2 regions of the Vibrio alfacsensis genome follow, and region 2 is predicted to be linked to the other one. Evidence: predicted binding sites of a transcription regulator. Region 2 holds the regulator's gene; the other holds the start of a gene.
The links. Region 2 encodes CRP, which controls carbon source genes, mostly activating them, when cyclic AMP is high. Its sites were predicted from a motif close to TGTGANNNNNNTCACA; they were not measured.

Region 1 (4,275 bases), on a different replicon from region 2:
AATTTTAACGAGCTCAAGAGCGTCCAATATTGGATTGATGAACTGTTCAACAACAATATCCAATGGGTATTCTTTAAGCACACGTGACAACAACGTTTCCGTTTTACCTCTGTTGAGCTCTGACAATGCCTCTAGCACCGCTTCCGATTCTTCTAAACGTTGCTTGTGAGGAGGTAACGATGTGTTAATCGGTTGCCCGAGTAGTTCTTTTACCTTACCTATCGCAACCCCTTTCGCTAACCAACTTTGCACCTCACGAATAACATCGACATCTTGTTGGCGAAATACACGATGTCCTTTGTCTGTTCTCTGTGGCTGTATTAAGTTGTAACGTCGTTGCCAAGCGCGAAGCGTAACCGGCTTAACACCGGTTAGCTCTGAAACATCTCGGATAGCATATAATTTCTCTTCTTTGCTACAAACCATAGCGTAATCTCATCTCCTGTGGATGTGGGTCTATGTACTTTTGCTTTTGTAGATACTCATCTGGGTAAGCATTAAGGTAGTGTTTAATCAACGTAAGAGGCGCAAGCAACGGCAATAAGCCTGTACGATAATCACTGATCACGGTAGCCAGCTCGGCTTTTTCTTCTGGATTCAGTGAGCGCTTAAAGTAACCTTGCAAGTGCATCAAAACGTTTGTGTTATTTTTACGGCTTGCCCGATTCTGCAACGCTTTCATTAAACCTAGGCGATACAGACTATGAAAAGTATCCATATCATAACTCGCGATATCTGCGACTAAACGTCCTAACGATTTATACGATTCTGGGTGATGTGCCATTAACGTTAACTTATAGCGAGAGTGAAACTCGATGATCTTGCCGCGGGTTGGCTCACCACCCATCGACTCATAAAAGTCATTTAGGCAGTAAACGCGGGTAATGAAGTTCTCTTTTAGTACTGGATCATTTAAGCGTCCATCTTCTTCAACGGGTAGCCACGGCATTTTTTCCATTAGGGTCTTGGTGTAGAGCCCCACCCCCTCTTTCGCCGCATTGTTCTTACTGTACACTTTTACGCGTTCCATGCCACAAGTCGGGGATTTAGCACATACGATGTAGCCACACAGCTGTTCCCCTTGAAGCTCGTTCACTTTGTTTTCTGAATACGTCAGCATTTTATCGGTATGGTCGTTTTCAGGATTTTTGGTTTCCACCAATGCAATGCGCTCTTCGTTACTCACTAGGCGAATGGTTGGTCTAGGCACTGTCATGCCAACCCCCACTTCTGGACATACAGGCACGAAACTGAAGTATCCATCTAATTCTTTAGTAACGAAGTTGCTGATTTTGTGTCCTGAGTCGAAACGCACACGTTGACCCATTACACAAGAACTAATACCTACTTTGATTGATGATTCCATGATGCCGCGCCCCTATACAAAATGTTTTGTTGTATAACTTATAGCAAGTGATATAAGTTTGTACAAGATATTAATTTGTACAACACTAACTTTTACTGCCACGTCTTAGATTCGATCAGAAAATTTTTTAAAATACTGGCATCTCTAAAAAGCCTACGAAACCACTAAATAACTCACGAGCAAATCGATTGCCCCACCGCTTTCAACATATTTAGTTATCAACAAGAAGTTTTACTGAGAAAACGAACCATTTTGTGACTTAACTCTCAAGTACCTCTTGGTCGTCCCGATATTATTGCCTCAAAGAAAACGAACAAGTTCAACAGAATTGGTAATAGCGTCCTATACTAGAGGCGTTTTATCTGAACAAAACTTTGGAGAGCACTTATGGCAACCCCACACATTAACGCACAACCAGGTGATTTCGCAGAAACCGTTCTAATGCCGGGCGACCCGTTGCGCGCAAAATACATTGCAGAAACGTTCCTAGAAGATGTGAAACAAGTTTGTGATGTTCGTAACATGTTCGGTTTTACTGGTACTTACAAAGGTAAAAAAGTGTCTGTAATGGGCCATGGTATGGGTATCCCTTCTTGCTGTATCTATGTACACGAACTGATCGCTGAGTACGGCGTGAAAAACGTAATCCGTGTAGGCAGCTGTGGCGCTGTACGTGATGACGTTAAACTGATGGACGTTGTTATCGGTATGGGAGCTTCTACAGACTCAAAAGTTAACCGTATCCGCTTCAACAACCACGACTTCGCTGCCATCGCTGACTACGGTCTTCTAGAAGAAGCGGTTAACCAAGCACGAGCTCAAGAAGTACCGGTTAAAGTTGGTAACGTATTCTCTGCAGACCTGTTCTACACACCAGAAGCCGACCTTTTCGAGAAGATGGAAAAACTAGGCATCCTAGGTGTAGACATGGAAGCGGCTGGTATCTACGGCGTAGCTGCAGACCTAGGCGCGAAAGCGCTAACTATCCTGACAGTTTCTGACCACATCATCCGTGGTGAAAAACTAAGCTCTGAAGAGCGTCAGAAGTCATTTAACGACATGATGAAAGTGGCTCTAGAAACCGCAATCAACATCTAAGAAACAAATATACCCAGGCAACCCCGAGATTCTTGGGTATAAGTAGTAAATTGCAGCCGGAGCCTGACCGGCTGCTCGAATTATCCCGAGGGGGCGATTGTGTCTAACGGCGAACTGCCAAAGGACGCAGATGGGTTACAACTCAACTTTTGTAAAACATTGGCGTGTGACAACTTTGGATTGAGCGATGCAAAGCGATACGTTTTGCAACATGCTAACCCTAAACGTCCGGCGATGGTATGCCGTGAATGTGGAGCTTTCCCCCCCTTACTTAACAACCGCGATGTGGTGAATGAACTTCATCGCTTGAGACACGTCCACAGCGATGGGTTACCGGCTTGTCGCAATGGTGACTGTGAAAACTTTGGGCTTTCTGTTCATACCCATAAACACCTCTACCATGCTTTTGGTTACAGTGGCGATCGCCAGCGTTACCGATGCAAAGCGTGTCAAAGCACTTTTGTCGACAAATGGTCTGGCATTAATAAAAAGCTTCAGTTCCAAGAGAACTTAATGGGGCTGCTGTTTACTGGTTATTCTGTTCGCGAGATCTGCCGCAAGCTCAATATCAATCCAAAAACGTTTTATGACCATGTTGATCATATTGCAAGCCGTTGCCGTCGTAAACTTGCGACGATTGATGCACGCTGGGTCAACCATGCAAATCATTACGAGCTAGCATCAAACTATGTCGCTCTACAACCTAAAAGTAACAATGGTGTCTATTGGATAGTGTCTGGAGAAGCGCATTCTGGTTATATCCTATGTCAGCATGTTAACTATTCTGTTGATGATGAGCCTGTCGCAAATATCGATCACAATCCTTACGATGAAGTATCACGCTTCGTGTCCCAAGAATACACAGCAGAAGCCAGTGAAGCACCGCCAGCACCATCAAACAAGTTACGAGAACGCATTGACCAAAAATACCAAACGATTTTGGCTCGTGGCAACGTAGAGGATCCACTAGGGAATCTTTCGATTTTCCACTATCCATCTAAAGGCGCATTAATTCGCCCTCCTTACACCTCTTACGCGCATTATTTGCATGTGTTGGATATGTGCAACTCCGAAAAGCGAGTTTCTATCTATATGCCTCAAGATCCCCTGCTTCGCTCTGCAGCATTGAGCGTTTGCTTATCTCGTATTCAAGAAAAAAACGTTGATCTGATGTATGTCGAAGAAGATGCCCATTGGGATATGGCCGCGCCGTTTGGCAAAGTGGATATTGCCTATATGAGTTGGTGGCGAGATCGCTGGGGTATTTCCAATCAAGGAGAAAGTACAAAAGGCATTTGCTACTTAGCTGGCGATAAAAATGAACCTGAGTCGTGGCTCAACGTGGCAACAACTCGTCACATACAGTTCTATCAAAACCGTTTCCAGTTATTGTTTGAGACATTCATTAACGAACCTCGTCGCAAATTACGTCCTGCAGGGATTTTGCCGCTTTTAGATATATTCCGAGCTTGGCATAATTTATGTTACCAAGATAAAGAGGGGCTTACTGCCGCACAGCGATTAAAAGTCACCGATGTCCCGCTCACTATCAAGCAATTATTGTCATAAGTCGCTAACAATCTACTCAATTAATAGTAGTAAATCGAGGCCGGGCGCGGTATACATTCAGTAACCTATTTTTTTACTGTAAGTTATATGTTTACAGTAGCTTACATGTTGATAGTAACTTACATGTTGACAGTAACCAATATGTTTACAGTAAACATATAAGTTTAGGTGTGGTATTCATCCCGCCCTAAGAAGATTGATACATCTAACCACTTATTTTAGATGTAGATTCCAGTTCGTTA
Region 2 (4,275 bases):
TGCCTGACAATATTGATTATCGCCTGTATGAGCATGGTGGGCATGTGGGTTTTCTAACTGGGACCGCCTTAAAACCTAAGTTTTGGTTAGAAGAGGCCTTGCCGGCCTATTATGAAAGCATCTCTTCCGAGTACCTTTCTGCTGTATCCGCATCACGAACCTTGTAAACTAACTGAGGCAAATAGCCCTAACCGTCATAAAAGTTTGAGGTATTTATGATCATTCCATGGCAAGACATCGCGCCAGATACACTAGAAAACCTGATCCGTGAATTCGTTCTCCGTGAGGGGACAGACTATGGTGCGGTAGAAATTTCGTTACAAGACAAAATCGAACAAGTGAAGCTGCAACTAGAGAAAGGCGAAGCAGTCATCGTCTTTTCAGAGCTTCATGAAACGGTTGATATACAGCTAAAAGCAAAGTTTTAGACCTCTCACATTTTTGCTGAATCCCTCTCGATGACAACGGCTTGTTACATGCTATAGTGGGATTTCGACCGTGCAGCATATTCGTATGCTGCACATTACAGGTAAGTATTTTTCGACAAGGTTTGTCATGTCAGCGAAACATCCAATCATTGCGGTTACTGGTTCGTCCGGTGCCGGCACTACAACTACATCCGAAGCTTTCCGTAAGATGTTCAATATGATGAACATCAAACCTGCATGGGTGGAGGGTGATAGCTTTCACCGTTTTACTCGTCCAGAAATGGATGTCGAAATCCGCAAAGCTCGAGAGCAAGGCAAGCACATCAGCTACTTTGGTCCTCAAGCCAATGACTTTCCCGGCCTAGAATCATTTTTCCGCCAATTTGGTGCAGAGGGCACGGGCAGCGTACGCCGATACCTGCACACCTTTGATGAGGCGGTGCCTTACAATCAAATGCCTGGCACTTTCACACCGTGGCAAGACTTACCCGAAAACAGTGACGTCTTGTTCTATGAGGGGTTGCATGGCGGCGTGGTGGATGGCGAAGTAGACGTTGCTCAACATGTCGATTTTTTGATTGGCATGGTCCCTATCGTAAACTTGGAATGGATTCAAAAATTCGTCCGTGACACCCGTGATCGCGGACACTCACGTGAGGCTGTAATGGACTCCATTGTGCGTTCTATGGACGACTACTTAAACTACATTACCCCACAATTTTCTCGCACTCACATCAACTTCCAGCGCGTACCGACGGTGGACACATCCAACCCGCTAAACGCAAAAGGGATCCCAAGCCTAGATGAAAGTTTCGTTGTGATTCGCCTGCGCGGAATTAAGAATGTCGACTTCCCGTACCTATTGGCGATGATTGATGGCTCATTTATGTCACGCCATAACACCATTGTGGTGCCTGGTGGTAAAATGAGCTTTGCTATGGAGCTCATTGTTAGGCCAATACTGCAACAACTCATCGAAACGGGAAAAATCGGGTAGAAACGTCCGTATTAAGGTGTTTACTTTTCATACCGTGATCATGTGCACAGTTTTGCTTACAAAATCTCCGCCATGGCACGATTAAAATCAAGAAATCGTTTTAGAAAAAGGATACTATTTCTAACCGAAACATAAGAGAGCTTGCAGCATAGAAAAAGTGCTCTTATTCTAGTAGGCCAATTCAGGCTGAGCTAAAATATGGATAGCGCAAGCGTACCCTGCAGAGGAAGTGAGATATTATGGTTCTAGGTAAACCTCAAACCGACCCAACATTAGAATGGTTTCTTTCACACTGTCACATTCATAAGTACCCATCAAAAAGCACGCTAATTCACGCGGGCGAAAAAGCAGAAACTTTGTACTACATCGTTAAAGGTTCTGTTGCGGTTCTTATCAAGGACGAAGAAGGTAAGGAGATGATCCTTTCTTACCTAAACCAAGGTGACTTCATTGGTGAGCTTGGCCTATTCGAAGAAGACCAAGAGCGTACAGCTTGGGTTCGTGCTAAATCTCCTTGTGAAGTGGCAGAAATTTCTTTCAAGAAGTTCCGTCAACTTATCCAAGTAAACCCAGATATCCTTATGCGCCTTTCTGCGCAGATGGCTCGTCGTCTTCAAGTTACTAGCCAAAAAGTAGGTGACCTAGCGTTCCTAGACGTAACTGGTCGTATCGCTCAGACTCTTCTGAACCTAGCTAAACAACCAGATGCGATGACTCACCCAGACGGCATGCAAATCAAGATCACTCGTCAAGAAATCGGTCAAATTGTTGGCTGTTCTCGTGAAACCGTTGGTCGTATCTTGAAAATGCTAGAAGAACAAAACCTAATCTCTGCACACGGTAAAACTATCGTTGTATACGGGACTCGTTAATTTCTTAATCAGTTAGTTTATTCATTAACTAACTTCTCATCGAAATAACGTTCAAATTATAAAGCCACCCTCGGGTGGCTTTTTCTTTACTTGGATTCGTGTTATTTACTGTCCGTGCTCTCAAAGATTTTGTCTGCTGATGCCGCAACAAACCCCGAGTACAGTTCGCCGCTTTCCATCGGGTAACGTTTCGCAAATTCATAGAAACCACCAGGGATGACTTGTGCCCCATCCATGAATGTGACCGGGACTTTATCTGCCATGGTAGAAGACTGCTCTAAAAGTACTTCTGGAGTGCCTTTTACTTCACCACCATTTTCGTTAATGATAAAGCCTGCTTCTCGCAAATAGTCATTCACCTGCTTCACTTCTTCATACTGATTAAGCTGATTGACACTCACTGTAAAGTGGTTAGCTCCGTAACCATGAGCCGCTAGCCAAGAAGCGTATTCACTCTCTTTCGCTAAAATTTGGAAGTCAGCATAGCTAAGGTCCCACAAACGTCCGCCGTACAAAAAGTCACTGCCGGTCAGTTTAGAAGCATCAACCTGCTCTACCAGTTTATGAACAATGCCTTGTAGCTCTGGTGAGCACTCATCCACTTTCAATTCACTGATGAAGACTTTTGGTTGTTTCGGATCTGGATGCTCAAAATGTTTTGCCACCAGCTTTTTGCTTTCAAATACGTAGTCACCACAGGCTTTGTAACCCACCGCTAGGAATGGCTTCGCCAACGTTTCAATGCCTAGAGGAGCGACATTAAACGTACGCAGCGCAATATGGTCATTAATAAGAGGTTCATCTTCTTGTAGAAGTTGATGCACTTTAGCAGCAGATGGGCAAAGACGTTGAATATAGTCTTTCCACAGCGATTCAAATAGCAGGTCGGGCGTCATAACAACTCCTTGTTACGAAATGTTCAGTTATAGGTAGAAGAAGTTGACCACTCGTTCACAGCCGAAAGGCTGTCCAGAATTAAGAACGAGTGGTCATCAACCTGTGACGGTATGTGTGGCATTAAGTGCCAGTCAGTCAACACGCTCTGGAAAGTCTTAAGCTCACCTTTGGCGTTTGCCAGCGCTTACCTGAATTCTAATGAGGTAAATAGCTCTGGCCGATAGAAGCAGTAATACTTTGTCACCGCTTCGTATACTTGATTACAAGCTAACACCCGGGCTCAATGTTGCAGGTAAGATCGTTTCTTGTCCCTCCATTGATGCCATTGGGTACGCACAGTAGTCCGCTGCATAATAAGCACTTGGACGTAGATTACCTGACGCACCAGGGCCGCCAAACGGAGCATCACCACTTGCTCCCGTTAATTGGCGATTACGGTTCACGATGCCAGCTCTGATATGATCAACGAAGTAGTCCCACTCTTGGTCGTCAGTTGAAACGAGACCTGCGGATAGACCAAATCGCGTATCGTTGGCTAACTCAACCGCTTTTTCTAACCCTTCGTAGCGTACAACTTGCAGCAGTGGGCCGAAGTACTCTTCATCTGGTAACTCCGCAATGTTCGTCACATCGATGATCCCCGGAGAAACAAACGCCGCTTCACCTGCTTTTGCTTCAATCAAGCTTTCGCCACCCAGTGCTTGTAAGTTCGCTTGTGCATCCAAAATTAACTTGGCTGCCGCAACCGAAATTTGTGGTCCCATGAATGGCGCAGGCTCTGCAAAAGGTTGGTCTACACGAATATTGCGTGTCGCTTCCACCAGCTTCGTGATCACGGCATCGCCTTTGTCACCAAACGGGATATACAGACGGCGTGCACAGGTACAGCGTTGGCCTGCACTAATGAATGCCGATTGAATGATGGTGTAAACTGTCGCATCTAGATCACCGTAGTTATCCGAGATAACCATCGGGTTGTTACCGCCCATTTCAAGCGCCAACATCTTATCTGGCTGACCCGCGAATTGACGATGCAAGACGTGCCCTGTGTTTGCGCTCCCGGTAAACAACACACCATCAA

Region 1: a site for CRP is predicted at 1,620-1,635, ahead of deoD (purine-nucleoside phosphorylase). Genes of this name have one in related genera too.

The regions. Positions count from the first base shown of each region.
Region 1 covers NZ_AP024166.1:278,395-282,669, reverse strand. The annotation lists gene VA249_RS15975 (MerR family transcriptional regulator) at 1-426, opposite strand, end outside; gene VA249_RS15970 (YbgA family protein) at 416-1,366, opposite strand; gene deoD (purine-nucleoside phosphorylase) at 1,754-2,464, shown strand; gene VA249_RS15960 (lactate dehydrogenase) at 2,564-4,033, shown strand.
Region 2 covers NZ_AP024165.1:2,856,061-2,860,335, forward strand. The annotation lists gene VA249_RS13155 (hydrolase) at 1-167, shown strand, start outside; gene VA249_RS13160 (YheU family protein) at 216-428, shown strand; gene VA249_RS13165 (phosphoribulokinase) at 556-1,425, shown strand; gene crp (cAMP-activated global transcriptional regulator CRP) at 1,665-2,297, shown strand; gene VA249_RS13175 (DUF1338 domain-containing protein) at 2,399-3,193, opposite strand; gene astD (succinylglutamate-semialdehyde dehydrogenase) at 3,455-4,275, opposite strand, start outside.